Regions from separate parts of the Fictibacillus sp. NPDC058756 genome, predicted to be linked through region 4. Evidence: riboswitches for the same ligand, from Rfam matches in the RefSeq annotation. Region 4 holds a riboswitch; each other region holds the start of a gene.
The links. Region 4 has a riboswitch for cyclic di-GMP ahead of ACFW35_RS01500 (DUF5667 domain-containing protein). Riboswitches for the same ligand answer to the same signal wherever they lie in the genome.

Region 1 (7,435 bases), 160 kb from region 4:
CGTCTAGTTGAAATCTGTTCAGCCATTTTAAAAACGGCCTTCGCAATATCTGTCTTTCCTTGATTCACAACAAAGGGAATTCCAATATTTAAAGATTGCGTAGCTACCTGCCAGTCGTTCGGGATAAAGATAGGGTTTTCTATGCCTAAGATATCCGCTACGTCTGACGCATTAATGACGCTTTCCATTGTTGCACGGTTTACAACGACCTGAACTTTGTCTTTTAAACCGAGCATATCGAACGTTTCCAGCATTAATTTTGTATTTTTCAGCGTCGCCATCTCAAGATTTGTAAGAAGCAGAATTTGATCAGCTTTTTCAATGATCGGTAAGTTTCGCTCAGGCAAACCTACACCAGTGTCAGTTAAAACATAGTGGTGCTCCATTAATAATAAGTCGAGAACCTTGCTGACAGCGTCTTCACCAATTAAATCTGCATGCTCCGGTCTTTCTGGGGCAGCAAGAACCTTTATTCCAGATTCGTGACGATTCAAATAACTCAGCAAAGAATGCTGATCCATCTGCTGTATTCCTTCAACAACATCTTTAATCGTAAAAGTGGTCTGAAGGTCCAGTGCTAAACTTACATCGCCAAATTGAAAGTCTGCATCCACAACACCGATCTGTATATTTTTTTTACACAGTGCAACAGCAAGGTTAACGGTCATAACGGTGCGGCCGATCCCTCCCTTTGCACTGCATACTGCAATCATCTCGCCCCGTACCTGTCTTTTCACTTCTCTTTGTTCTCCCAGTTGGCTGTCCATGCTTGCCTACCCCTTTTTCCGCATATTCTTTAAATCTATTATTTTGTTCTCTTTAATTTGCTTCGAACGGCAAGATGAATGTTTCCGTTTTCCTCTGCATTTACAATGTTCAAAACGTCTTGCGGAAACATCTCTAACGTGGCTGAAGTATATTCCACATACGGTTCACCTTCAGTCGGTTCAATCATTTTTCTGCCGATTGCAAGAACTCGCACATTCTCCATAATCATCTTTGTTTCCATCTGATCGCCCTTTTTTATAGAAGCAAAAACATCCACATAATCCTCTGGTTCAATTAAGTTTGAAACCGACTGTACGAAATTAACACCGACAGATACAGCCCGGAATTGTTCTTTTACCTTTCTGCTGATACGCAGTGATTCTTCTGTCGTTGTACGGGCATTATGAGTTAAGAAAACCTCGCCTTCAGCCATTTTTGTTGTTGCATAGTGATTTTCTATTGATTCAATTCTCTTAACTGAATCTGGATGCACAGAAGCTTCTGGAACGTTTTCAATAGTCAGCATATTCGCTGTGATTTTTTCGTTTTGCTTAATATCCCGTTTAGCCGTAACGACTTTAACCGTGTTTTCAGAAAGAACGGTTGCCGCATTGTAATCACCCATATAGTTATAAAATAAAAAAGTTGTAATAAGTCCCATAAAGATTGCCGTTCCTAAAATGAGTTTTGCCCTCATGTCTTCACCTACTCTGTTAGTCTTATGCTAAATGCACCTTTATTCACATCAACTGGCTTAACAAAACCAGTTCCTGCGCGTTTAATAAACATGCCAGTAATTGAAGTATCTTTTGAATCCATCGGTTTCGTTATGTAAAAGTAAGCGAATCCTGTGATTTTCACCTCTTTTAACTGGTTGCCATTTGTTTCAAGCCTTTCATATACAGGAATCAATATAATTCTGGAACAATCCCGATGGTGTGTTTCCCCTTCTGGATATGGACAGCTATTGATTCGTTCTTGAATGACTGCCCGTGTTTTACCGGCAATATTACCTGTTTGTGTTTCTAAAACATCTCCCACTTCAAGTTCGTTTTGGTATCCTTTTAATAGATTATCTTCATAAGTTGCAGCACCGGTTCCGCCAAGCGCAAGAACTCCGAAGTTTCCGGCTTCAACACCAGTCTGATCCACTTTCAGCGAATATTCTTTGTTGAATTCCAAACCTAAACTTTCATCGATCCCAAGCGGCGCGACGCCCGCGGCTTTCCCCATCGTTCCAAGCTCTGCTGCAGCATGTACGTTTACTGGTGCCGTATCAAAACCAAAAAGCTGTGAAAAAGTCAATGGAACTTCTCTTGATAGATCTACGCTCACTTTGTCTTCCATTTGAATCTTCATATCTTCCAAACTATGATTCTCACTATGTTTATCAAGGGTTTCATGAACAATCGTGCGAACCGATTCCTCCTCATTTGTTAGCTCCTGAGCACCAGAAAGAACCGCAGCATTAGCTGTTTTTTGCAGATGGGTTTTCGTTAAAAACAGCTTTCCGCCATCAATAATGAGTCCTGTCATTGCTATGAGCGCTACAAGACTAAAGGCAACAAGTATGATTGTATTGCCTTCTTCCTTTTTTATAAGACGCCTCATCTTTATTCACCTCACTCCACCCGAATAGTAGATTCCGTTTCAACAGGTATCGTTTCTCCAAACAATTTTCCCATACCAGGTGTAATAAATTTGTGCGGGTACGACAAAGTAACGGTCACATACTGGCCTGATTCTCTTGTTGAAGAGTCCGGCGTGATTCCAATCTGAAGAAGAGAGGGATCTTTTATCTGCACATAATCTCGTGCAAATGCACGGATCTCTTCATCCTCTTTACCAAGGCCTCCAAGCCTGACTGTTTCTTGTGTGGCAAGATGCATCTGCATATATGTGTAGAACAGCTTCCCAAAATCAAAAATACCTACAATGAGCAACAGCAGCAGCGGGAGAACAAGTGCCATTTCAACAAGAGATTGCCCCTTTTCGTTTTTCATCATAAAAGGACTCCCTTCATTGCGAGACATACAGCTGCTCCGCCGGCAATGGCAAGGCCGTACGGGTAGGTTTGGGTCAAAGCATCTTTTTCTATAAAAACAGGAATTCTAATGCCGAATTTCCAGCAACCCATTGAATAGAGGATGCCTTTTATTCTTTTTATAAATCCCCTTCTAAATAACAAGATCCCGAGAGCAATAACGCCGCCAATCAAACCCATGTAGATCGCTGTATAAAAAACAAACAAAGAACCCTTTAAGGCACCGATTAAAGCAAGCAGCTTCACATCCCCTGCACCCATACCTCCTAAAAGATAAGGAATGAGCAGCAATCCAAGACCTAGAAAGAACCCTTTTAACGAAAAAAACAACCCGGTCCATCCAGATGCGATTATATGAGAAAAAACGCCGATCATAAGCGCAGGGAAAATGACGTTGTTATAGATTTTGCGGCTTTTTAAATCTGTTACGACACAGATGATTAATACGAAAATTAAAATGGCATCGAACCACATTGTTATCACCTTCTAATTAGAAAGTCTTCAATAAACCTAAAACTTGGCAGCCAGGACACGTGTCATCTGACCGCCAAGTTAGACTGTTTGTTTAAAAAAGACCTTACGTTGAGTAACGTAAGGCCCTGTGGTGCCTTTGTATTAAGGGGTTGTTGTACCACCAGATTCACGGTTTACAACCATATCTTTTGCAGTAGTAAACATTTCCACGATTTCTGTACGTAACATTGCTAGCGCTCCAACAGCCGCAACTGCTATCAAGCCTAATACTAAACCATATTCCGTCATTCCTTGTCCTTGTTCTTCTTTAATAAGACCCATTAATTTGTTTTTCATGATTAGTTCCTCCTAAGAATTTGTTTTTGGTTTCAATAAATAGTTTGTGTCCCACTTTGGTCTGGCTTTTGGCGATCGTTCCAGACGGAAGTTCAATGACAGATTCAGCATGTTTGTACAATTTTCCGAACCGTTTTGGGGGTAGGTCTTCATCCATTGCCACAATTCGCTTTTCACTGTCTAAATAAAGTACATCGATTGCATAATTCATAAAAAAAGTATGGATAGAATGGCAAGGTTTAATATGCATTGCACTCTCAGTTGAAAGCTCTTTCGTAAACATGAGCCCTTTTAATCGTTTGGAAAAACGGTATGCCGGCTTCACTTCTCTTGCCAGCAATTCACCCGTTTCCAGGTTAAGCAGCAAGTTTCTCTCACCTCCATTTATGTATATTTTTACTTTTTTACCGAAAAATGGGGTTTATAGGCAAATGAAAAACACCCCGGGCTCTTTCGGTAACTGGCTGGCATAATGTACGATCGAATAGTTCGTACACCTTAGCCCCTGTAGTTTTGCGTCACTGGTTTTCACCAGCTTTGCCTTTATCGAGATTCAGCGTGCTTTGTTGGATTTTATCAAGATGTGTCGATGAATCTGACTTATAACCAAATTCTATCTTTATTACCTGTTATAGGAAATCAGACCTGTTGCTTATTTTTATATTGCAAGTTTTAGTTATTTAAACATATTAAGATTTTTTCAGTATAGGTCCAAGTAACCGCAAAATCTTCCATTCAAATTCAGTTAATAGTTTCATAATAAAAGCAAAAACTAGTAATTACTTAATATTCAGAAAATATTAATGGGTCAATATACCCGGAATGTCTCTTTTCCAGTTTACTAAACACAATTAGGACTATTTAACCTGCATCAATCAATACGTAATATCTATTCTCCGTTAAAAAATGAATAATTTTTACAGGAATATCCGTCTATATATCGAATACTAATAATCTTGTTCTTTTATAGAAAAAAGGGGGCATTACCATGAACGTAGATTCGAAAGTAAAAAAGAAAAAGAATCATTCGAATCGCAAAGCTTATCTTCTTCCTCTTGCAATTGTTCTGCTTTTGGTAGGATTGGTGGTTTGGAACAACATCCGCCAGGAGACTAAACTTCCAAATAAGGACTGGAGCCGATCTGTCAGTATATCGGCTGAATCCATAAGCTCAGAACCGATTACATTTAAGGAAGACAATCAATATCATATCTACACACATCTTAAAGATGGTATTAATGCTACCATTTTGGATGAGGAGCTGAATGTTGTTTCAGAGAAAACTGAAAAGCTGCCGATTGATGAGAGAGGCAACTTTTGGACGAATGGCAAGCAGATCGCTTTCGTATCGCAGGGCGATCTAATCATTCAAGAAGGCGGAAAGCAAAGTGTATTAGATAAAGGCGTTGAATTCTTAACCGATACAAAGGACCGATTTGCCTATACGAAAGGGAATGAAGTTTATGCGTATGAACCTGAGAGCGGTAAAAGCAAATTAATTTTTTCAGCTAAAGAAAAAGTTGCTGAGTTAACAGCAAATCCAGAATCTGCTTCTTTTATTGCCGTTGTCGGTGAAAAAGTTGAAATGGAAGCATTCTATTTAACTGAAAAAAGCGGACAATATGAACCGATCTCAATCCTTAAGTACAGCAAAACGCCAACTGATAAAATTTACAACTTCAGATTTGCTGAAGCTGGTGATGACGTTCATATTCTTTATACTTTTTATTCATCAAAGCAAGGTACGAAATCATTTAAAACCTTTTACAGTTCAGCACCTATGAACCAATTAAAAGATCTATCATTTGCAAGCGTTAATTTTAAAGACGTATCTGAAGGTTACGAGATTGAAAATCCAACTTACCTGAATTTGAACATAGAAGACAATGCACCAACAATTCTTTTCTCTGCTAGAGGTGCGATATCCACTAAAAAAGATGCGGGTAATATTTATAGAGCTTCGTTAAAGAATGATACTTGGGAAGCAACTCGTATAAGTACGACTAACGATTTCTCAATCTACCCTGTAAAAGCAGATGATCAAACTGTCTTCTGGTTAAAAGCTGAGTCTGTTCAGGATTATCAAGTTCACGCAGCAAGCCAGGATCCTGCAATTATAAAGAATAGCCAATCCATAAGTAAGCAAGATGTGTACAATGCAACATTTGACGCTTTCGCCGCTTCAATTGTTTCGTTTATTGCGATGACCAATGCATTTGTTTGGATTGTGCCGACCATTTTATTTTTAGGTGTTCTGTATATTGTTCGAATTGATGTGATTGAAGAAGAAAAACCGTGGGTGAAATGGGTATCGATTGCGCTCTTTGTTCTTACACAGCTCTATGTGATTCAATCATTGTTTAATAATCGATTCTATACACTTGCACCTGAATATTTAACCTTTGATGGCAGTTCACTTGTCGTTCCGATTATCGTTTCGATCGTAGCACTGTATGTCATGCAAGCGGTTAAAAATAAGGATTGGGGTCTTTTCGCCCAAGTTTCTTACTTTATCGGAATTACTGTTTTATTCCAGTTGTTTATCGTTGGAACGTACGTATATTAAAAAGGCTGTTGTGGCAAACTTTGTTGCTTTTGTAAGAGGTTAATTTCCGCTGCAGGACTCGCTTTCCGCAGGGTGTGCGGTGAGCCCCCTCGTCGCCTCGCGACATTGAGTGGTCTCACCTGTCCCGCTTATCCTGCCGGAGTCTCGTCCTTTCGCTCCAATTAACTTGTCAAAGAAGTGTCTAGCAACAATCTTTTTGAAAAGACCAAAAAGAAAAAGCGGAGGAACGTTCCCCGCTTTTTTTATTTTATTCTGTCGCAAAACTTTCTGCACTTGGATATACATAAGGATCTTTAAGAGGTTCAATCTTCTTTAAAGAGCTTATTTTTACAAGAGGCAGCCGGATGTGATTAAATTCTGTTTCATCGATAACGCCTGTTACCGTGTACCAAGTATCCGTTTTTAGCTTTGATACCGGACCTCCTTCAACAATTGTTCCGTATACGACCGCATCCGCACTGCAGCAGTTCATAGAAAAGCGGGCAATAACGGCCTGGTCTTCCTCCATGCCCTCTTCTCTATAGACAAATCCAGTCGTTTCAATTTCTTTTCCTTTAAATTGATCAAGATAGATATTAAAGACACTCATTGCATCTAAATAATGTTCTGATGTCACGGTGATTTTATCTTCTTTTAATAACTCTTTCCCAAATTTCTCATAGTACTCGGTTACATCATACGTTTCGATAGGGTTCTCTTTCTTCACGTTCTCTTCCATTTCTTTTAAATAGCCTTCTGGATCCTCCAGATATGCTTCGACATCGATTTCCTCAGATGCAACGACTTTCCCATCCTCAGTCTTTTGAGCAGGTTTCGCATATAGTCCTGTACCGTAACGAATTCCCCTTTTCTCAGCAATAGAGCTGTCCATCGCTTTCTCAGGCATCATAAATCCTGTTAACAAGGGAATCACGAATAACATATAGATTATGAAGTGTTTAATTGGCGCACCCTTTGGCGTATGGTCCACGCCGCACCCGCATCCATCATCATGATGATGCTGTGACCTTCTGAAAAACTGCATTACTCCTAAGATTCCAAATATCGCAACAGCAAAATAAACGAAGATATGCATTTTGGGAGCTACATAATAAGTAAGCTTTCCTGAAGCAGCATGAAGCCAATCAAAATAATGCCTCTCAAGTAAATATGAAAGTCTTGGTCATTCTTTTTCATATCAGCTTCTCTCCCATTCTAAAAATACTGAAACAACATTGTTGCGGCAAACACCATGAATGTAATTAATC
Region 2 (7,435 bases), on a different contig from region 4:
AGGATGATGAATGTGAAGAGCTTTGTCCAGCATTTAATGGTATTGCCTTTGTATCCGGCTGTACGGGAAGTTCTTTAGAAGGAAGCTCGATAGGAAGTTTTGATACAGCTTTTTCCCGCTGTTCTTTAATCTTCTTTTTTGATAGAAGGAGCTTCTTCTTTTGTTCCTCCTCTGCCGTTACTTCAGGCAGTACTGATTGGTTTATACGCGTTTCTGTATGTATGTACTTTGATGTTTCAGCCCTTTTCTTCTCGGGCTGATTTATTGGAACATTCTTTTTGAGTTGTCCTTGAGGAACTGATTTTTTTAGTCCATTCGAGTATTTTGTTTGCTGAGAAGACCTATTTTTTTCAGCAGCAGCATTCTTCTCTTTGGCTTCATACCTTTTCTCTGAACCTTTAGAGATAGATGTATCCCCTTTCATTTTCTTCGTCTTAGCTTCAGAAACTTCAGGTTTTGATACATTCTCTTTAAGAGATTCTCGGTCAGGAATATCAGCTTTTGCATTATCCTGTTTAAGATCCGATTGAGTTTTTTGTTCAGCTGCTGAATTTTGTTTATCTTCATTATTTTTCTCGGCAAATACTTCACCAGGAATAAAAAGGATGGCACCTGCGATCAAACCTTGCATAATGATGCTTGGAATTCGCACAAATTCACCTCCCTTCTTTCATCTATATAATACATCCAATTTATGTTTTATTTGTCGGTCTTTGTCCAAAATAGTCATTACTTCCTAAAGAACCATAATTTCAAAAAAAATCAAGAGGGACTTGTGTCTTAAATTGGAGAGAAGTAAATGGCTTAAACATGAAACTTTACAATAAAAAAATCGTATAGTTATATTGAAGAAAGGTAAGGAGGTAGATATTATGAGAAGTGCTAATCCTGCTTTAAAAAGTTCAACCTTTAATAAATTTGGAGGAACATCTTTCAGTAAACAGATGACATTATCAGGAACAGTTTATAAAACGTTTATTTTACTGGTCATTTTAATGGCTTCTTCCTTTTATACTTGGCATCAATATAATTTAGGGGAACCTGTAGGACATTTAATTATGATTGGTGTGATCGGGGGACTCATTTCAGCTTTAATCATTGCCTTTGTTCCTAAGACTGCCCCGCTCCTGGCGCCGGTTTATGCAGCTCTTGAAGGTTTAGCGGTAGGCGGAATATCAGCAAACTTTGAATCTCAGTTTAATGGAATCACAATGCAGGCCGCGGCATTAACATTCGGTACGCTATTTGCCTTGCTGCTCGCTTATATGCTCCGAATCATAAAAGTTACACACAATTTCAGATTGATCGTTTTCTCTGCAACAGCCGGAATTATGCTTGTTTATCTTACGAGTTTCATTTTAGGTTTTTTCGGAATCGATATTCCCTACCTTCATAGTTCAGGACCAATAGGTATTGGTATCAGTCTATTTATCGTAGTCATAGCGGCGCTTAATTTGGTTCTTGATTTTGACTTTATCGAATATGGAGCAAGCCAGCGTGTTCCCAAATACATGGAATGGTACGGTGCATTTGGCTTGATGGTAACGTTAGTCTGGTTATACTTTGAGATTCTTCACCTATTAGCAAAGATTAGACGAAACTAACAAAGAGAAGCCCGCGGGCTTCTCTTCTCTTATGAAAGGATCATTATCCACCTGTTAATCGTCCACCATCCTATGCCGATGTTAACGGCAAATAAACCAATTCTCATAACTTTATTCTGGTGGGTTATGAGCTGAGCAACATATAAAATCCCCCATAGAACGAGGATCAGAACCGACCATAACACCCCGTTTAGATCACCTTGCATAAATGCTCCATAGCTATAGATTAATGTATAGGGCATCAAAAGGATGGCTGTCAGAAAATACATCCCATGTACCGTGTGTCTGCTCACTGAACTAGAGAGCGGGGCTGATTTAACAGCTAAACTATATAATAGAGCTATTCCAATTCCAGACCCAAGGAAAAATAGAGCCTGGAAGATTTCATAAAAGAATATCGGCAAAACTTGAAGGGCATCGACCCAAAGAATTCTGCTATAAAACAGCAGCCATAGCATAGGGATGACACTGGCTATCGAGACAAAGGTATTAATTCCTCTATAGACAGCAGAACCTAGCAGCATAACACTAAAAATAAAAAACAGAGAACCTAGCAGTTTGCTGGAAAATAGTAAAAGAAAACTATATAAACAGAGAAGAACGGCAAACGCAATATGAAGAATATAATCATATTTTGAATGCTCAGCTTGTTTAAATGTACTGTAAATTGGAATCATGCTGCACCTGCCAAGTCTTGTCGTGTTTATACATTTATCGACATGTATCTATAATTACTTAAATTATTCTTTCGGCACTTTAACAACACCGCGAATGTGCCACATGTTAATAAGCTCAATTCTTTTACGGTATTGTTTTGCCTGCAGCCTTCCCTTTTTGTATCTTCTTTTTAACAGCTGCAAGTAATCTTCAATCTTAAGATGATAATCATTCATGCTTTATACCCACCCTCGCCATTTTTCTCACTGTCATATTCCCGAAAATAGTCGATTTGTAACATAAAAAAATCTAAAAGATTGCTACTTTGGAATATTTTTAGTTGAGTAGGCTTCTTTGACTAGTTGATTGGAGAGTAAGGCGCGAGACTCCTGCGTGCCAACTACCTGAATATACTTCTTGCAAGGCATGCGACGAGGAACATGCTTCGTTAGGATTTGCTTATAGACGCAGGAGCACACAAACTTACTTGATGGTAAGACTCCTAAAGGTGCAAAGCGCAAGGAGGCTCACCGCACGCCCCGCGGAAAGCGAGCATCCTGGAACAGAAATCAACATCTACAAAAGCAACATTGCTTAAGAAAAACAGGGATAGTTAGGAAAAAACAGCTACAAGGTTGCAGCTGTTTTAAAATTATTCGCCGAGTTTTTTAATTTGTGATAACAGATCATTGTAAACAGCGATATCATCCAGTAATCCGCTTTGTTCGAGCAGATCAGCATTCAGTTCCCCATCTTTTATGACTGTTAAATATTTATCAATTCCCTCTTGAAGCTTATTATTTTGTTCAATCACCTGATTGTGAACATCTTCAAACACAGAAGGCGGTGTTAAATCCCCAAACTCACCAATGTCTGATTTCATATCTTCCAGCAGCTGTTCAAGTTCTCCTCTCGCCTTTGGATCGTTTACTGCCGTTTCTGCAATTGCAGAAATCTCTTTTGAAAATTGTTGTACATCATTAATATATTCAGTAGCTTCAGGTACATAGTTCAGGCCATTCGTTACTTCATTCACTGCTGAGCAACCTGTTAATACCGTGATTGATAATATAGCGGCAATTAAAGTCTTTTTCATTTGTTTCTCCTTTTCCCTTTTATATTTGGAATGGATTTGAATTAAAAAAACGCCCCTTTTGTCTTGAGCGTCTCAATTTCTGCTTATTGTTTTATACGGCTGCTGATGCTTTAAGTTTCATTACTTTCTTAACGAGTAAAAAAGATCAGTGAACTTATCGATTACATTCTCAAATTTTAATTTTTCCTTCTCACCATAAACCTTTGATTTTAAACGTTCAGGGTTAATAGAGGACAGTTCTTTCAAATAAGCTTCAATCTTTTTTAGTACGGCATTAAAACGTTCCAGCGAAATTTCTTTTTTATACATTTTAGAATCCTTAATACGGTCTTCAAAAAGCTTCTGGAGCGTTTCATTAGAAAATTTAATATCTACTGCTTTTCTCGCTCCATATCCGTCCACGATATAAAACATGGTTGTTCCTTCTGACTTTTTGCTAGGATCAGCAAACTTTATTTCTGAAGTCAGGCTTCCGACTCTTACCTCCATTTTAAACGAACCTGAAGAAAACACCTGGTTTGGCGCAAGTGTTACAACAGGATTGTTCCCTGAAGGATTGTTTGCTGGAGGATTTTGAACTGGCGGGTTTGTTTCCTCTATTGGCAGCTCTATTTCATTCGGTGGGCCACTTTCCCCGTTTTGATTTTCTGGTTTCCCAGGTACATGTTCCTTAACGATATCTTCAATTTGGTTCCATAATAATTCCCGGACCGTCTCTAATAATCCTTCAGCAGATTTTAAATGTTTCTTTACTTGCCCTTGCGGAGAGTCTGCAAGCGATGTCTCCAGGTCATTCTTTAAACTGAGCAAAAACTTTTCAAGTGACTCAGAGACTTCTTCTTTAAAGGTATCTAAACCCATTTCAGGAGTTTCTTTCAGCTCACCTTTAATAGAATGGATAAAGTCAGCGGAGCTATCCGCTAATTCATGCCTCCAGTTGCTATAGATCCGTTCCGCTTCTTTTGCTCCTTGATGATGTTTCTCTATATCTTTTCTGGTATACGTTTTAAAAGGTTTATTTTCATGAACACTCTTTTTAAAATAGTCTTCTCTTTTATTTTCTTTATAAGGTTTCTCGGGAGGAACGGCTTCAAGATGCTGCTTTTTTACATAATTCTTTTTCAAATGCCCATAAGCAAAATGGTTTCCCCGATTATATGAAAATGCCTGTGCAGCGTGATTTACCATCTTGAAAACCTCCTTTACCGTTGATTTTTGTTTTTCTTCCTGACTTTTAGGACAAAATAAAAAAGCCCACAACAGAAGATACGATCTTCCTAATGCCGGCCGGTTGCATCACTAGCTCCACATACTTATAGATGCCCAAATAAAAAGTATGCTTCCACGCTTCCATTAATTTCAATTATCATAGCAAGAATCTTCGGCAACAACATATTTTTTCTGCTTATGAAATAAACTTCATTGACTAGTTGATTGGAGAGTAAGGTGCGAGACTTCTGCGGGATTAGCGGGATAGGTGAGACCAATCAATGTCGCAAAGCGACGAGTGGGCTCACCGCACGCCCGCGGAAAGCGAGCACCTGGAGCGGAAATCAACAACTTCCAAAAGCATCAAAGTTTACAAAACAGCCTTTAATTAATAAGAAAGGATGAAGAAAATGAGTAATAAGGATAAAGCTTATGAAGGAAAAGATGAACTGTACTTAGATATTGATAGGATGATTAACGAAGGAATGGCTGGCGGTACTGTGGCAGACACTGAAGATCTTAAACAAATCGGATATGATACTGATATTACCTCACAAGAAGAACCGCCAACAATTGCTGGTGAAAGAGAAGAAAAAGATAAATAAAGAAACAAAAGGATGCCCTAAATATAGGGCATCCTTTATAAGTTATATTACAAGGGCTTAGAAATCTCAGTAAGTGCATCTCCTGCTTTATCATTGTCTTCATGTTTAACAGCAAGGTCGCCTAATGAAACAATACCAACCACATTTCCATTATCCAGAACTGGAAGTCTGCGTATTTGATATTCAGACATTAGGTTCTTAGCCTCATCAATCGTCATATCAGGTGTCCCTGTAACAGGATCTAATGTCATAACATCACTGACTGTACCTTCAATATTCCCGTCAGCAACACATCGAATGACGATGTCCCGATCGGAAACAATCCCTTTTAGTTCCCCATTTTCAGAAACCGGAATAGAGCCTACTCCTAAACTTTTCATCAAGCCGGCAACTTTAGTAATTTTCGTATTTGGTTCACACGTCTCAATATCTGAAGTCATAATATCTCTTAATTCCATTTTATCGCCTCCTAATAGGTAATACGGTTATTCTGTACCTTTTTAAGAGGAAAGCTAAACCTTTCAACTGCAGCTCGAGCATCAATATTATTGAGCCTTTATCAGTCTGATTTTCTTTAAAACTTCTTGATACCTTTGATCAAGTCTTATTTTCTCTTCTTCATTCAAGGTTAATGAAAGCTGCCCGATTAAATCTGTCATTTCAAGTTCAAGCTTCAGTAAATGATCTTTGTGATCTGTGGTTTTTAGACCTGGCTTTTTATCGCCATTCTTATTTTCAAGATATTCCTTATAGCTCCCCTCAAACCAATATGCTTTTGGAGGCTGAAGCTCCAAAACATGCGTTGCTGCTTTTTCCATTAATCTTCTATCATGTGTTGCAAGGATAAAGGTACCAGGATACGCGATCAAGACTTCTTCTAATGCTTCTCTCGTAAACAAATCCAGATAATTCGTCGGCTCATCAAGCAATAACAAATTATAATCATTTAAGAATAGCTTCGCTAATGCGGTTTTCATCTTTTCTCCGCCGCTAAGCACCTCAACTTTTTTAAATACATCTTCACGTTTAAATAATAGCCTCGCTAATATTGTTCTTACCCAGGTTTCATCATATAAGCTGTTTTCCATGACATTTTCTAAAATACTTTTTGTCTTATCAAGAATATTGAGATGCTGATGAAAGTAACCGATTTTAAGCTGCTTCGATTTTTCGATCTGTTCATTTCCTCTATATATTGTTTCTAAAAGGGTTGATTTTCCTGTTCCGTTTTTACCTGTTAAAACAACCTTCATCCCTGGCTTTACAGTAAAAGATAGGTCAGTAAACAGCTGACGCTCGTCATACCCAACGGAAAGTTGTTTAACAGCCAGCGCTTGTTTGCCATGAATGACTGAAAACTGCTGAATATCAAAATCGATTTTAGGCTGTTCTTTTGGCTTTTCTTTCTTATCCATCATCTCGATTCTTTTTTCAATTACCTTCGAAGCTTTTTCCAAAGACCTTTTTGCGCTTTTGACCTTCATCTTCCCCAATTTCGCTTCACTATGTGACATGCGCGCCGGTTTATCTTTCATGCCCTTCGCTTTTGATGATTTCTCTTTTGCGGCATTCTCCAGCCTCGTTTTTTCTTTTGTGTATTGCTCATATTCAAACTGCTGCCGCTCTTGTTTTTGCTCTTTTTGAATAAGATATTCTGTGTAATTTCCGTGATACAACGTAAATGTTTGCGGATCAAGCTCGATTATTTTTGTGCAAACCATATCAAGAAATGTTCTGTCATGAGACACGAGCAATACAGCACCTTTATGATGATTAAGAACTTTTGCCAGCTGATCCATCCCATCAACATCCAAATGGCTCGTCGGCTCATCAAGAATAAGAATGTCAGGCTGCTGCTCAAGAGCTGCCGCTATCTGAGTACGCGTTTTTTCACCGCCGCTCATTGTTTCATAGTTTTTCCCTTTTAGGTTCCACTGACCTTCACTTCTTGCTGTAATCGTTTGTGAACCTTCTTCAAACTGGCTGACAACAGCGACCGTGCCGTAGTGCTGAACAAATCCTGAATCTGCTTCTTCCATCAGGGAAAGCAGCTTTAAGAACGTTGATTTTCCTGTTCCATTCAGCCCTACTAACCCAATACGATCTTTACTAAAGAGCTGAAATGGCTCTGTTTGTTTTAAAATTAATTTTCCTTTGTAAGACTTTTCAAGTCCGATTGATTCCAATAAAAGCATAAAAAAACCTCCCAGTTTTACTAGAGAGGTCTGCCCACGCCGAATATCACCATACAACCGCGTGAAAAA
Region 3 (7,435 bases), 2.7 Mb from region 4:
ACCTTTTCTTTGAATATTGTTTTGGATACTATTAAAAGTTTGCTGCCCTGCAATACCATCTACTGATAACCCTTTAGCTTTTTGGTATTTAATAACTGCATCTTTAGTGACTGGACCATAATATCCTGTTGTTACAGCAAAATCAAAATATCCCATGGCTTTTAATTTGCCTTGAAGTTCATAAACATCATTGTCCCATGTACCTGGTCGAAGAGTGTGATCACCCATTGCTGCAAATCCGCTAACGGGAGCAGAAACGAGCAATCCGAATGCCATAGCTCCTGTAATTACCCATTTTTTTATCATAATAACTCCTCCTAATATGTATAATTGGTTAAATACGCCTCGGTTGCCAATTATACTAATCGAATATGACAGAAGCATTAGGAGAAGATAACAAAGAGATTACAATATTATTTTTATATAATAATAGGTAAATTAGTAAGTATATGGATGAGAGGTGGAGTAAGCTAAAAAATGATAGAGGTTTTTGCGGTTCTCGACAAATTTCCCAGGAAATAGACAAGGATTGTTAATTATCGTTCCTTTCATCATTCCATTCATCAAGACGGTTTAATAACTGATCTAGTTCTTGACTGCATATAACTGTTTCCTTCGCTGTAAGCCCATACGTTTTTCCAAGACAAAGCAAGACTTCGCGTTTTTCTTCAATTAATTGTAGCAGCATGGATTATTCACAACTTTCATGAAAGATTTTGTCTCAATAAATATGCATTATTTTTAAGAAAAGAAAAAGGGTTTCGTGGAAAGAAGTGATAATGTTACAAGATTCAACAACAATCGATGATAATATGTCGATTTATCTGAGTATCCTGTTGACTATTTTTTGAAGGGGGAGGGAAATATATAGGTAGAGAAATAGTTTGAGAGGAGAACAATATGCATCACTCGTTGAATATTGCGTTCATTTTATTGGCTGTAGCGGTTGGTGTAACTGCCTTGGCAAAGAAAATAAAAAAACCTTATCCAATTGCACTGGTGGTAGTAGGAGCGATCATCGGTCTTGTACCTCTTCCGGCTATGGACCCTTTAAAAGAAATTGTTGAAGAGGGTTACACATTTCAATTTATTATCATTTCGCTTTTGTTGCCTACTTTACTAGGAGAAGCAAGTTTGAAACTTCCATTCAGCCACTTGAGGGAAAATGCAAAAGCTATAGGTGCATTGGCAGTTGGAGGAACCTTTCTTACCTTTTTGATTATAGGTGCTGGATCTTATTACATATTAGATTTGAGTCTTCAAACGGCTTTTGTATTTGCTGCTTTAATGAGTGCGACAGATCCCGTATCCGTTTTAAGCATTTTTAAAACTCTTGGAGTGAACCGAAAACTTTCAACTGTAATTGAAGGAGAAAGTTTGTTTAATGATGGATTAGCAGTTGTTTTTTTTATTATTGCCTCAATCTACCTGCCTTCTTATATTGAAATGGGTGCAGGGGGAATACTGGCTGCTGTTCTGATGCTTTTTAAAGTTGCGATCGGCGGTGCTATTGTAGGTGGAGGATTAGGATATATTTTTTCAAAGTTTACGAGCTGGTACGACGATTACCCGCTGGAGATTTTGTTTTCTATACTATTATTTTATGGCAGCTTCCTAATCGCAGAGTCCATACATGTATCGGGGGTAATTGCTGTTGTAGTTGCAGGTCTCGTCTTCGGAAATTATGGTGCCAAAATAGGGATGAGTCCAACTACTAAAATAAATATACATTCTTTTTGGGATGTTTTAGCGCTGTTTGCGAATTCACTAGTGTTTCTGCTTGTAGGATTGGAAATCGCCTATATCGATATCAATGATAAATGGGGATTAATTGCAGCAAGTATTCTTTTAGTGCTTTCTGCAAGAACGGTGGCAGTATACACCTCAATGCTGCCTATAAAAGGTATACCAGCAAAATGGAAGCATGTGCTTATTTGGGGCGGACTAAAAGGATCTTTGTCAATCGCTCTTGCGCTAAGTTTACCAGGAGATTTTCCGGGTCGGGAAAATATTATTATTTTAGCATTCTCTGTCGTTTTCTTTTCTTTGTTAGTACAAGGGATGACAATCTCCTCATTAATCAACAAACTGAACATAAAGGGCCCAAATAAAGAAAGAACAGAATATGAAGAGGCAATGACCGCTGTTCATAGATATGATTACGCAATAGAAAGACTTCATCAGTTAAAGAGCGAGGCTGTTATTTCCACAATCGTTTTTGAAAGAATGAAAGCATTGTATGATCATAAACAAAAGGAAGCGAAAGAAACACTGGATGTGATGTATGAGGAGCACCCCGAGTGGAGGAAGAAACAAGAACATATTGCTTCAATTGAGGCTCTGTATGCAGAACATGAGGCGATTAAAAGATTGCTAAGAAAAGATATGATATCCAGCCAGCTTGCAGAGGAAGAAATCGAGCGGATTATTGATCATATTGAACAGAAGAAAAATAAATATTATGAAGAAGAAATTTAAAAAATGGCCAAAATAGGCCATTTTTTATATGTTTTCTTGTCTTGATAGAGTGAATTGATTGAGAAGCTGATCGAGCTGCTGACTGACTTTAACTATTTTTGGATGTGCCAGTTCATGGTTCAGCTGGAGTGAAGTGCGATACAGCTCTTCTCTTAATAGGCTAATTCGGTCTTGAATCGTATGCTCCTTCATATGTATATCTCCCTTGCAATTATTACCGACGAAGGAGTTCATTCGGCAACTGGCTGGCATATCATTTAAAAGACTTAGCCCCTGTAGCTTTGCGTCCTTCTCTTTCGAAAAGTTTGCCCTTTCGTCGATTGATTCAATAAGTATAGCAGAACGTTTTTACAAAAAAATACAAAATGATACAACAGTATAGTTTTTCGTAGGTGAAAAATTATTCTATTACTAATGATATCGGACGAGACATTAATAAGTTTAAGAGGAACAAAGTTGTTTTTTTGGTCAACTTAAGGAATTTCCTTTAAAATAGAAATGATATGCAATGAATGAGCAAACGACTAATTTGCTATAATTGGTAATAACAACTTGAAGGAGGGGAGACGGAATGAAGCAACCAGAGGAAGACGATGAAAGAAATCGTACACAATATGATTCCCCTGAGAAGAAAGTTCAAAATACACATTCGGTTCAGTTGTGGCGTGAGTATTTTTCAGAACGATTCGAGACATTCGAAAAACGGAAAATGCAAACCGTCTCCTTTCGGGATCTTGCTGACGGAAAAGATACGAGCTACACATTTGTTCATATCTACCGCGATTATTATCCCGCACTCTTAAATGCTGGACAATTTTTTGATGAAGATATCGCATTGCTATATAGATATCATGTACAAATTGAAACGCTTATCCGCTTATTTTCGTTTGAAGCACAATATGGGATAGCTACTTATATGCAGGCGAACTTTGATGCTACAGTTGAAAAATTATCCGATCAAATCTATGTGGCATTAAAAGAAATGAATAGTGAAAAACTTCTAAATGAAAATAAAAAACTCGTCGAAGAGAGTCTCCGAAACTTTCAAAGTCTTTATGAGATCCCTCCTAAATGGGGTTATTTATTATTTTATCTTTTTCAGATCAGCTGGTCTCTACTTTATTATGAGAGAACATGGATCGAAAAATATGAAAAACAATTGCTGGAAGAAAAAGAATCTGGCAAAGCATCTCAAATGCTTGAGCTTGCTCTCGTGCATTTTGCTTTTGCACGCCAGCAGGATGATCTTGCTTTTGAACGTTTGGGTCAGAATGATAAGAAAGTGGAAATGGTGCATTACCTTGTCTGGATGAAACTTTTGGTTGATAAGCAGGAATGGGAGCGTCTTTTGTCATGGCTTCTTTATTTGAAACCAAATTTCCTGGATGGTGTCAGTTCTTATTATTATCATTCAGATGCTCGTGAATTTTTCCACGAATACCTAAATTATTTCTGGAAATACGCACAGCATACAGGTGACGAAGAACAGTATGAAGAAATGCTTATTGAGTTCCTGCCGATCACTTTCTATGAGTACGGCGAATATTTAATGGTAATCGGTGAACATGAGAGATGGGTGGAGCTTCAAGTAATCATGGGCTACTCACCAGAGCTCATTCAGCGAAAGGATTTAAAAGAAGTTCTTTCTTTTGAAAAGGAAACGGTTTTGCCGATCTATCATCAAACGATTGACAGGCTGATTAATGAACGGACAAGAAAATCATATCAATCGGCCATAAAGCATTTAAAAACGCTCCGGACAATTTACTTTGATATTGGTGAAGAAGAACGATTTTCTCTATATATTGAACAAATTGCAACGATCTATGGACGGTTAAGAGCGTTTCAGGAAGAGTTAAGGAAAGGAAAGTTTATTTCATGATCGATACAAGCAATCTTTTACTTCACGCAAAATGGCTTCATGGAAATATGGTTTTATGGGCCACTAAAGATAAGAAAAGAGTGCATGTGAACGATTGGAAACCTCTTTTATTTACGTGGCATCAGCCATCTTTTTATGGGACGCTGCTCGATATAGATGACGATCAAAATATATATATAAACGCGGGAGAAGCTTTTGTGCTGTTCAATCGCTATCCGGATTTTTTTCTTTCTGAAAATACGTGGGAAAAAGATGCTTGGCAAGTGGTGAAAGAAGCAAATCATTTTGATAAATTAATTAAATCCGATCTCGTGTCTCCTGACTTTGAAGCTTGGAAATCAGGTGAATGGTCATGGAAAGCTGAGGGTAAACGCATCGAGTCTCCTTGGATAAATGAGGCTCTTTCAACTTTGCCTGATGCTGGCTATTCAGCAATGCCGTCATCTTTTAACAAAGAACTGGTTAGAGGTAATTCAAGACAGATAATCTCTGCCTTAGGGCACTTGGATGAAGAAGAATGGCTGATCAAAATCGGCTGGAGGGAAGATCCTAAACCTTTTAAACTGATTTTTGAATTATCCGAGCCTGCTGATGAGAAAGATAAGGATATATGGAACCTGAATGTCTTTCTTCAGGAAAAAGAAGATGGTATTCGTGTTCCCTACAAAGGAAAAAGCACTCTCTTGCCTGATGAATGGAAACCTTATCTAACTCTGCTGGAAAGTGATATGGAGCTTGTTTCTAAGCTTATATCCTGGCTTAAGGTTGACAGCCGTAAAGAAATTAAAGAAGAAATTACGGAAAAAGAAGCATGGGATTTCCTTACTTTAAAAAGTGATCTACTCCGCCAGATAGGTATATCAAGTATTCTTCCCGAATGGTGGCAGACGGTTCAGGAACTGCAGCCGAAAGTTAAAGCAAAAATTAAGACTAAACCGCAAACTGGTGGCGGAGCGCCGTCCTTTTTAGGGTTAAATGCAATTATGCAGTTTGACTGGCGGCTTTCTACTGGAGATGAAGAGCTATCGGAGGAGGAATTCCGCAAGCTGGTCGATGGCAGCAGAAGGCTTGTCCGCAGGAATGGTCAATGGTACAGAGTAGATCCTGAATGGATGAAACAAGTCCGGCACCTCATCAAAAACGTGGACCGTACTGGCATTCAGTTAAAAGATGTATTAGAGCAGCATCTTTTAAATATGGAAACAAACCCTGCTGATGATGAACTTGATGGTATTGAGTTTGAAGGGCCAATGCTTGATATGGAATGGGGTGAGCCGCTCAATCTGTGGATGGATCAGCTTTCTGAAATCAAAACGATACCTGTTGAGCCAAAAGCTGAAAATCTGCAAGGAACACTTAGAGATTATCAAAAGACAGGAAGCTCCTGGATGTATTTTCTTCGAAAGTTTGGGCTTGGCGGATGCCTTGCAGATGATATGGGACTCGGTAAAACAGTCCAGACAATCGATTATTTTTTAAAGGTAAAAGAAAAAGGGGATCTGGAAGGCACCTTTTTATTGGTGTGTCCTACATCTGTTATTGGGAACTGGCAAAAAGAACTTGAGCATTTTTCTCCTTCCTTGACAGTTGGTTTGCACTACGGCTCTAACCGGAAAAAGGGAGAAGACTTCGAGGCATGGTATAAGAATTACGACGTTGTCATTACTTCATATACAACGTGTCAGCTTGATTTCACCGAAATGGGTGGAACGTTTTGGGAAACAATTGTCCTCGATGAAGCTCAAAATATCAAGAACAGCTACACAAAGCAGTCCAGAAGTATACGCAAGCTGAACGGGCGTCACAAGATTGCATTAACAGGAACACCTGTTGAAAATCGTTTGCTTGAACTTTGGGCGATATTTGATTTTCTTAATCCTGGTTATTTAGGAAGTGAGCCCTCTTTTCAGAAGAAGTTTGTCCTGCCGGTCGAAAAAGAAAACGATAATGTGAGGCTGCAGCAATTAAAGAGACTTGTTCAGCCATTCTTACTCCGGCGTACGAAGGCAGATCCTGCTGTTCAGCTGAATCTGCCTGAAAAACAAGAAATCAAAGAATATTGTCCTCTAACAAAAGAGCAGGCTTCTTTATATGAAAGACTTGTTCAGGATACATTCGAACAGCTTGAAAAAGTAACGGGCATGCAGCGTCGCGGCTTGCTGCTCGCTATGCTAGGAAAACTAAAACAGATTTGTGATCATCCTGCCCTTTATACGAAGAATGACAAATTAACAAAGCTAGAGGATCAATCAGCTAAATTTTCCAAGACGATTGAGCTCCTTGAAGCCATTTTAGAAAAAGATGAAAAATGCCTAATCTTTACCCAGTTTATATTTATGGGTGAGCTGATTAAGAAGTACGTAGAGAAGAAGTTTGGAAAACCTGTTTTGTTCTTACATGGAAGCTTATCGAAGCAAAAACGTGATGAGATGATAGACAGTTTCCAAAATGGGGATAACGCTATATTCATCTTATCGTTAAAAGCAGGCGGAACAGGTTTGAATCTGACAGAAGCAAATCATGTCATCCACTATGACAGATGGTGGAATCCTGCAGTTGAAAACCAGGCAACTGACCGTGCTCATCGAATCGGGCAAAAGAAGTTTGTTACGGTGCATAAGATGATCACACTTGGCACACTCGAAGAAAAGATCGACATGATGCTCGAAAGTAAAAAAGAGCTGTCAGAGAAAGTGATCCAGAGCGAAAACTGGATTACGGAATTATCAACAGATGAACTGAAAGACTTATTTACTCTGCGCAAAGAGTGGGTAGAGACTTGATGGATATGAAGACATGCTGCTTGCATGTCTTTTTTTGTGTGCCTGGCACAGGTATGTCAAATTATCATTCAACATTGTCAAATTATTAACCATATGTGTCAAATTATGAACCGGCTTCGTCAAATTAAGTTCATTTCTGGTGAAATAATTTACCTGTCTACTAAGATTGGACACAAAACTCGCTGGGATTCCCTGGGATTAAGAATTGAATTTCAAAACTAACCTCTTTTAAACAAATAAAAAGTTTTAAAACTTCATTTTTGATAAACTATCATCAAATACCCAAAAAAAA
Region 4 (7,435 bases):
TGAAATCAACGAACTTATTTTAGCGGTTAACTTTAAAAATGAACCTGCCAAAAAACTGTACGAAAAAGCAGGATTTCAAGACCGCGGCCAGATCAAACATGGACCGATTGGACCTCAATATGTGCTGCATTATGAACTTATGTTATAAGAAACACAAAAAAAAGAGCCTTTAATAGGCTCTTTTTACATATTATGCTTTAACCCTCATTGTTTGTATTTCGGCCAATCGTTTAAGTACTCTTTGACTAGATTGTTCTAACATCTTCATTTTTTCATTCGTGTAACGATTAATTGATTTGGAAGGCTCAGTAGAAACAAGAACAACCTTGCCATCATCAAACGTTTTCAAATTTCTCATATCTGATACCTCCAATTAAATTTATTACAAATTCTAAATAAAGTGATGGTTTCATAATAGCAGATTTTATCTCTTTTTCATAGACAGATACTTTCTTATCGATCCAGTAACCACTTAACTTGAAATGAAAACAGAGAACAAATTCGTGTACCTTTAAAGTAAAATAAAGCATTTGTTTATCTTCTCTAAAATATAAAGATTCAACATCGTTTGAATAAGTCTCAGCTACGTAAGAGCTATTGTCTGACAAATCATAAAAGAGTTTTGGTGAAGTATTACCCCAATAATCCACTAGACTCATCAAATTTTTATCGTTTTCTTTTCTATAAACTGTAATTGCTTCACATGAATTATGTTTTCCAATAATCTTTTCTAACTTTGTGCCTTCTCTTATAAGAATATTTCCCTCAGTAAGTTGTTCGGAAACTTTATGAAGAAAGTAAGACCAGTTTGTAATTGTACCATCAACTATTGTTGCCAGTAATTCATTTGTGAATTTTTTATATGTAGTAAATTCACTAGCGGCATCAGCATTTGCCATAATGTCCTTCACCATTGGTACATATTGAATTCCTATCGCTAGATTCGAACTCAAATAACTTTTTAAGTTGTCATAAAATATATCTGATTCGGCAATATCAAGGTCATACAACCATGGTGTAGATCGTCTAACTTCATAAATAAAACCCCAGACAAAAGGATGGATTGAATTAATTTTTTCTTTATAAGGTTGGGGTAATTTTTCAATAGCTTGTCTTACCAAAGCAATATTGTAATCAGGTTCTGTTCCACCATGACCTTCTCTATATTGTGTATATTCGTTATCAATCATTTGATGAAGAAAATCATCATACAAATTTTTTACTGCTTTATCTACAAAAGGAATAATGTATTTTTTTGAATTCAATGCGGTAAAATATTCAATGTATGTGGGAGTAGTTTGTTCGTCGTGGATTAAGCTACCTGATTGTTTTTTTATCAGAAGAATGAAAATATCAGATTGCATAACCATATCTACACAAGTTTGAAGTTTATCTTCATCCCAAGGTGCGAAATTCTCTTCAAAAAGTAAAGGTTCGTGTCCTGCTTCTCTTAAAACACGTCCAACATTAGTTCTAAGTGACTTGAGATCATCTTCGTATGCAGAACTTATAAATATCTTTGCCTTTTTTGCCATCGATATACCCTCCCTTCATTAGATAAATTATAACATATTTTACCTTTTTTGTTTTTTGAAACTTTTAATTTTCATTAATATTAAGCCAATATAAAGATGGTTTAGGAAGTGTAAAGTCTCCGTTATGACTTGGTAAATTCCGTCTTTTCGGGTTTTTTTCGTGATATATTCTGAGCAGGGACAAACAAATCCCATACTCATGCAAATCATAATGAAAATCCGAAGGGAGCAATTTAAGATGAGCAAAACGTTTATGGCGAAAATCGGAGCATCTCTTTTGGCAATTATGTTAATCACTGCATGTAACAACCAGGAAGACAACACGGAAGAAGAAACAAACACGGAACAAACTGAAAATCAAGATGAAGAAACATCAACAGAGGAAGGTTCTATTGAAGAAACTACAACAGATGAGGAATCAACTGAGGAGTCAGCTGAATAAGATATAAAAACGGACCAGGCCTCTACCTTCCAGAGAGGACCTGGTGTTTTATTTTTGGGGAGGGAGCAAGGTTGCTGGTAATAAAACCTCGTGTCGAAAATCGCGTATTTTTAAATAAAGTGCGATTTTTCATTTTAACGTGCGATTCCAGGCCGCTAACCTGTGATTTTATAAAATAACGTGCGATTATGTGTAAAAACCCTGCCAAACTTTTTCGGCAGGGTTCATTACGATTCTTTGTTCTTGCCTTTATTCTCTTTATCTTTACCTTTTTCATCGTCTCCACGGTCATTTTTACGATCATCATTGGCTTTTTCTTCTTTATGATCATCATTTTTTCCGCGATCTTCGTTTTTAGCTTCCTCTTTTTTAGGCTGCTCTTTCTTTGGCTCTTCCTTCTTCGGCTGTTCCTTCGCTGGAGGAGCTTCTTTCTTCACATCTTCTTTTTTAGGATGTTCTTTCTTGGGCTGCTCTTTTTTAGGAGCAGGAACAACAGGCTGCTTCTTTGTTTGCTTTTCTTTTACAGGTACTGCTGTTACAGAAGCAGTGTCTTCATCAACTTCTGTTGTGTCACCAGCTGGCTCATCCGCTGCAGGCTCCTCAGCTTCTGGCTCTTCCGCTTCAGGTGTATCGGATGAAGGATCTTCTTCCTCAGTGGACTCATCATCTTCTTTATTCTGCTTCTTCTCATGCTTTGCTATTTTCTTTTCTAGCTTTCCAAACGCTTTAACAATATTTTTCGAAAGTGCTTCTTGTGCTTTTGGGTTATCAATCTTTTCAAGAGCAGTCATTAACGCTACGATATTTTGGAAAAACTTTTTCTCAAGCTCGGTAGTAGTGTCTTCTTCCTCTTCAGCTGCTGAATCTTCTTCTGCAGCTTCTTCGTCACCAGTTTTACCGTCTACTGTGCCTTCTTCAGCAGGTGTTTCCTCGGCTGCTTCCTCTTCGGTTACATCTTCAGCTGTTTCTTCTTCAGAAGCTTCTTCCTCTATTTCAACAGCTTCCTCTTGCTGAGCGATCGCTTCTTCTAAAAGCTTTGTTGCGCCTTCAACATCACCGTCTTGTAAAAGGACATTTGCTTCTTTAATACGTTCAGCTGCAAAATCAGCCAAAAGTTTCGCTTCTTCATAGTCATCTGTCGTTACAGCCAGCTGGATTTTCTCCATCATGATTTTTACAAAATAAAAGAAATCTCCAGGTACTAAGTCTGGTGCTTCTTCTTCAGATGGTTCTTCATCTGCAGGCTCTTCGGATTCAGCAGATTCCTCAGTCACCGTACCATCTGTTGTATTTTCATCCTCTGGTGTTGTCGCCTCGGTTGTTTCATCTGTTTTCGTTTCTTCAGCGGGTTCATCCACTGGTGTTCCAGCGCCTGTGTTAGCAAAAACGGACGGTCCAAACCCAGTTGTTGCAAGTCCTAACGCTAAAAATGAACTTAAAATTTTCTTCACTTTCATTCTCCCTTTCTTATTTAAAGAATTGGAAAACAATAAAAAGACACACTCATGCCGTTTGGCGGAGTGTGCTCCGAAAAAACGGCAGCTGGCAGGCATTACACGGTGTGCAGAAGCCCCTTTAGCTTTGCGTCGCTATGTTTCCATAGGTTTGCCTTTATCCTTTTACGTTTCCATTATTCGTGATTCATGCATTATATCGGTTAGAAGTGATTTAGTTATAAAGGTTTTAAGGAAAAATGAGAATATTTACCTATTTATTTACAGCCTTATCAGCCGAATGGCGCATTTTCCAATAAAAGAAAACATGGGATAATAATTGAAATGAAAGCGCTGACTTAAATGGTTTTGTGCAAACGCTTTCGCTTATTTGCACAACATTTTAAAAGGGGGATAAAAAGTGAGGAATAAACAATCGCGTTACGCAGTTTCATGGCTTTTATTATTTACGATGATTTTGCAAACGTTTGCATCTGCACTGCTTATACAGCCAGCGAAAACGGCAGCTGAAGAAAGAACAGTGACCCTCGTTGGCAGCCTGCAAAACGAACTTGGCGGATCTGGTGAATGGAATCCAGCTGATCCTGCAACAAAGATGGAGCTGCAGCCGAATGGAAAGTACAAGCTGACAGGCACTCTCCCAGCTGGCACGTACGAATACAAGATAGCCATCAACGGTTCTTGGGATGAGAACTATGGCGTTGACGGAAAAGCGGGTGGTGACAACTACAAACTTACTCTCGATTCTGAAAAAGAGGTAACGTTTATGTATGACGACACGACGCATAAAGTGACAATTCCTGAACCACTTCCGGAAGAACAGACTCCTCGTATCGTCGGAGACATCCAGCCGGATATCGGAGCTGGCGGTGAATGGGCACCTGGGGAATCAACGGCACTTTTACAAGATGAAGATCTAGACAATGTCTACACATATACAACACAAGTACCAAATGGAAAGCACGAGTTTAAAATTGTGCTCGGAAACGACTGGAGTGCCCCTGCATATCCAGCCAACAACTTTGTATTAAACGTTATAAAAGAAGATGAAATTACGTTCTTTTATAACCATGACACAAAAGAAGTGTACACGAACTATGATCCGGGATTGCCGGACGGCAGCGTGAACGGGGACAAGCTGTACCATGAGACGTGGAACGAAGCATTCCGTGCACCATTTGGAGCAATCAAAGTGGGTGAAGACGTAACACTGCGCCTTCAAACGAAAAAAGGTGACCTGACTGGCGCCAAATTATACTTGCGAAATTACAACTCTGGCAGCACGACTGTAAAAGATATGGAGAATGCCGGATGGACAACGGTTAACGGTGAAGAAATCGAGCTTTGGGAAGCCACTGTTAAACCTGAAGAAAAAGGCGTTTACGGATATAAATTTACGGCACGTGATGGAGATGCTGTAAAAGAATACGGTGAGGACACTGCGGAAGGCGGAAAAGGTGCGGTTGCTGACTCGAACGCTGGTCTTTTCCAAATAACCGTTTACGATCCTTCTTATAAAACACCAGACTGGATGAAGGAGTCTGTTGTGTATCAGATTTTCCCTGACCGTTTTTTCAATGGCAACAAAAAGAACGATACAGCAAAAACAACAGCGCGCGGTGAAGAACCTATCGAACATCAAGAGTGGAGCGAGCTTCCGGACAACCCGCGTCAAGCTGAAACAGAAGGATACGAAGGCGACGAGATCTGGTCGAACGATTTCTTTGGCGGTGACATCGCCGGTGTTCAGAAGAAACTGGACTATATTCAGTCTCTTGGCGTAAACACGCTCTACCTGAACCCGATCGCATATGCGGCATCGAACCACAAATACGATGCGACGGACTACAAAGCGATCGATCCGATGTTCGGGACACCTGAAGAATTTAAAGCTTTTACAAAAGAACTGAAAAAACGCAAGATGCACCTGATCTTAGACGGCGTGTTCAACCACGTTGGTGACGACTCGATCTATTTTGACCGTTACGGAAAATACGATACGGTTGGTGCTTACGAATATTGGGCGAGCATCTATGACCTTATGAAAGAACAAGGCTTAACAGAAGAAGAAGCGAAGAAACAAACTGAAGAGAAGTTCACAGCAGAAGGACAGAAATTCAGTTCATATGGCTTCCACAATTGGTTTAACATCGAAAACGATAAGGTGAACGGCGTATATAAATACCAGGCGTGGTGGGGCTTCGATTCACTTCCGGAGATCAAATCCATTCCTGGAGAAGCAGTAGACTATGATTCTGAACTCAACAATAAGCCATTCGCAGACTACATCATGTATGACGAGGATTCTGCGGCAAAATCTTGGCTGGACCGCGGTGCATCAGGCTGGCGCTTGGATGTCGCGAACGAAGTAGATACTGAGTTTTGGAGAGAGTTCCGTGACGAACTGAAGGAAGGTAAGAAGGATGATCCGCTGATCCTTGGCGAGATCTGGGATGATGCTTCAGAATACTTCCTTGGCGATCTTTACGACTCTGTTATGAACTACCGTTTCCGCGGTGCGATGATTGATTACTTAAAGAACGGAAACGCAAAGGGTGCTGAAGATCAGCTTAACGCTGTATTTGAAGATTACCCGCAGGAAGCATTCTATGCGCTCATGAACTTAATGGGGTCGCACGATACACCTCGTGCAGCATTCGTGCTTGGCAACGGCACAGATTCCTATGAGCGTGCTGAACTCGACCCGAACTACAACCACGAGCTTGGCGTAAAGCGCTTGAAGCTTGCGGCAATTTTACAGATGGGCTATGCCGGGGCACCGACCGTTTATTACGGAGATGAAGCTGGTGTTACAGGCTCAAAAGATCCGGATGACCGCAGAACATATCCGTGGGGATCTGAAGATAAGGATCTTGTGAAGCATTATCAAGCAATCGGTAAAGTGCGCGCTGATTATCATAATCTGTTCAGCTATGGCGAACTGAATCATCTATATGCTGAAAAAGATGTGCTTGCTTACACGCGTACTGATAAAAAGAACGCAGCGGTCGTGATCACAAACCGCGGCAGTGAAGAAAAAACAGTTGAGCTGGATGTGAAGAAGCTGATCGTAAACAACGTGAAGCTGACTGATCAGCTCGATAAAACATACAAAGCAAGCGTGAAGGACGGAAAGCTTACTGTTACGGTTCCGGCGATGACGGGACGCATGCTAGTGTCTGACAAGGGACAGAACTTAAAGAGCCCTGAAGCGGTAACGAACGTGAAGGCAACGGAAGCTAGCCACTCAGTATCGCTGACATGGGAAGGCGACTCGAGAAGTTATGCAGTCTACCAAACGACAATCTCTGGTGCTTTTTATGAAAAGGTAGCAGAAACAAAAGATCATTCTATCAAAATTGATGGCTTAGATAACGGCCGCAAATATTATTTTGCAGTCGTTGCCATTGACAAAGACAATAACGAATCTGTGAAAACAGAATCGGATGCTGCAATCCCGCACGTTGCTTTAAAAGAAGGAAACTATGAGATTGCTAATGTAACGGAGCTTCAAAACGGTGTGATCGATCTTTCCAAAGTACAAACTGTTTCAGCTGACATTTTTATAAAAGGTGAAACAGAAAGTGATTTAGCGGAAGGTCTGCAAGCAACACTTCAAGTGAAGGAACCAGGCAAGGACACATGGACATCACATCAAGCAAGCTACACAACGCAAAACGGCGAGTTCAACAGTTTCAGCGGTACATTCCTGCCGTTTAACGAAGGAACTTACGATTATCGTTATGCGTTTTCGACAGATCTAGGAAGAACGTGGATAACTAGTGAAGCAAAATCCGTAACGTTCACAAAAGGTGACGACACAACGGCTCCGGCATCTTCTGTTACACTGGAGGAGCCGGCTCAAGAATCCGGACAAGTGAACCTGAAGTGGTCAGTTGAAGGAGCGAACGAGCCATACTTGTTCACCATTGTCCGAGACGGAGAAGTGATCGATCAGATCCTGGATACGAATGCAACGGCTTACAAAGACATGAACGTGACAA

Region 1: another riboswitch for cyclic di-GMP. It lies ahead of ACFW35_RS00700 (DUF192 domain-containing protein); the one in region 4 lies ahead of ACFW35_RS01500 (DUF5667 domain-containing protein).
Region 2: another riboswitch for cyclic di-GMP. It lies ahead of ACFW35_RS17770 (hypothetical protein); the one in region 4 lies ahead of ACFW35_RS01500 (DUF5667 domain-containing protein).
Region 3: another riboswitch for cyclic di-GMP. It lies ahead of ACFW35_RS15505 (aspartyl-phosphate phosphatase Spo0E family protein); the one in region 4 lies ahead of ACFW35_RS01500 (DUF5667 domain-containing protein).

Annotation. Positions count from the first base shown of each region.
Region 1 covers NZ_JBHYPU010000001.1:139,261-146,695, reverse strand. Annotated here, with positions in the region: gene ACFW35_RS00730 (AAA family ATPase) at 1-767, opposite strand, end outside; gene cpaB (Flp pilus assembly protein CpaB) at 806-1,465, opposite strand; gene ACFW35_RS00720 (TadE/TadG family type IV pilus assembly protein) at 1,474-2,379, opposite strand; gene ACFW35_RS00715 (TadE/TadG family type IV pilus assembly protein) at 2,391-2,771, opposite strand; gene ACFW35_RS00710 (A24 family peptidase) at 2,771-3,286, opposite strand; gene ACFW35_RS00705 (Flp family type IVb pilin) at 3,428-3,622, opposite strand; gene ACFW35_RS00700 (DUF192 domain-containing protein) at 3,594-3,989, opposite strand; cyclic di-GMP riboswitch class I at 4,075-4,174, opposite strand; gene ACFW35_RS00695 (hypothetical protein) at 4,611-6,188, shown strand; gene ACFW35_RS00690 (TIGR03943 family putative permease subunit) at 6,436-7,263, opposite strand; partial or broken gene ACFW35_RS00685 (permease) at 7,383-7,435, opposite strand, start outside.
Region 2 covers NZ_JBHYPU010000002.1:177,140-184,574, reverse strand. Annotated here, with positions in the region: gene ACFW35_RS17795 (hypothetical protein) at 1-652, opposite strand, end outside; gene ACFW35_RS17790 (Bax inhibitor-1/YccA family protein) at 873-1,604, shown strand; gene ACFW35_RS17785 (hypothetical protein) at 1,634-2,281, opposite strand; gene ACFW35_RS17780 (hypothetical protein) at 2,345-2,497, opposite strand; gene ACFW35_RS17775 (DUF6376 family protein) at 2,914-3,357, opposite strand; gene ACFW35_RS17770 (hypothetical protein) at 3,478-4,545, opposite strand; cyclic di-GMP riboswitch class II at 4,634-4,715, opposite strand; gene ACFW35_RS17765 (hypothetical protein) at 4,977-5,171, shown strand; gene ACFW35_RS17760 (CBS domain-containing protein) at 5,219-5,629, opposite strand; gene abc-f (ribosomal protection-like ABC-F family protein) at 5,717-7,366, opposite strand.
Region 3 covers NZ_JBHYPU010000001.1:3,012,714-3,020,148, reverse strand. Annotated here, with positions in the region: gene ACFW35_RS15520 (3D domain-containing protein) at 1-306, opposite strand, end outside; gene ACFW35_RS15515 (aspartyl-phosphate phosphatase Spo0E family protein) at 533-688, opposite strand; gene ACFW35_RS15510 (cation:proton antiporter) at 901-2,478, shown strand; gene ACFW35_RS15505 (aspartyl-phosphate phosphatase Spo0E family protein) at 2,503-2,670, opposite strand; cyclic di-GMP riboswitch class I at 2,712-2,798, opposite strand; gene ACFW35_RS15500 (hypothetical protein) at 3,050-4,360, shown strand; gene ACFW35_RS15495 (DEAD/DEAH box helicase) at 4,357-7,143, shown strand.
Region 4 covers NZ_JBHYPU010000001.1:294,311-301,745, forward strand. Annotated here, with positions in the region: gene ACFW35_RS01480 (GNAT family N-acetyltransferase) at 1-148, shown strand, start outside; gene ACFW35_RS01485 (hypothetical protein) at 191-358, opposite strand; gene ACFW35_RS01490 (DUF4062 domain-containing protein) at 336-1,535, opposite strand; gene ACFW35_RS01495 (hypothetical protein) at 1,774-1,977, shown strand; gene ACFW35_RS01500 (DUF5667 domain-containing protein) at 2,205-3,428, opposite strand; cyclic di-GMP riboswitch class I at 3,512-3,597, opposite strand; gene ACFW35_RS01505 (alpha-amylase family glycosyl hydrolase) at 3,883-7,435, shown strand, end outside.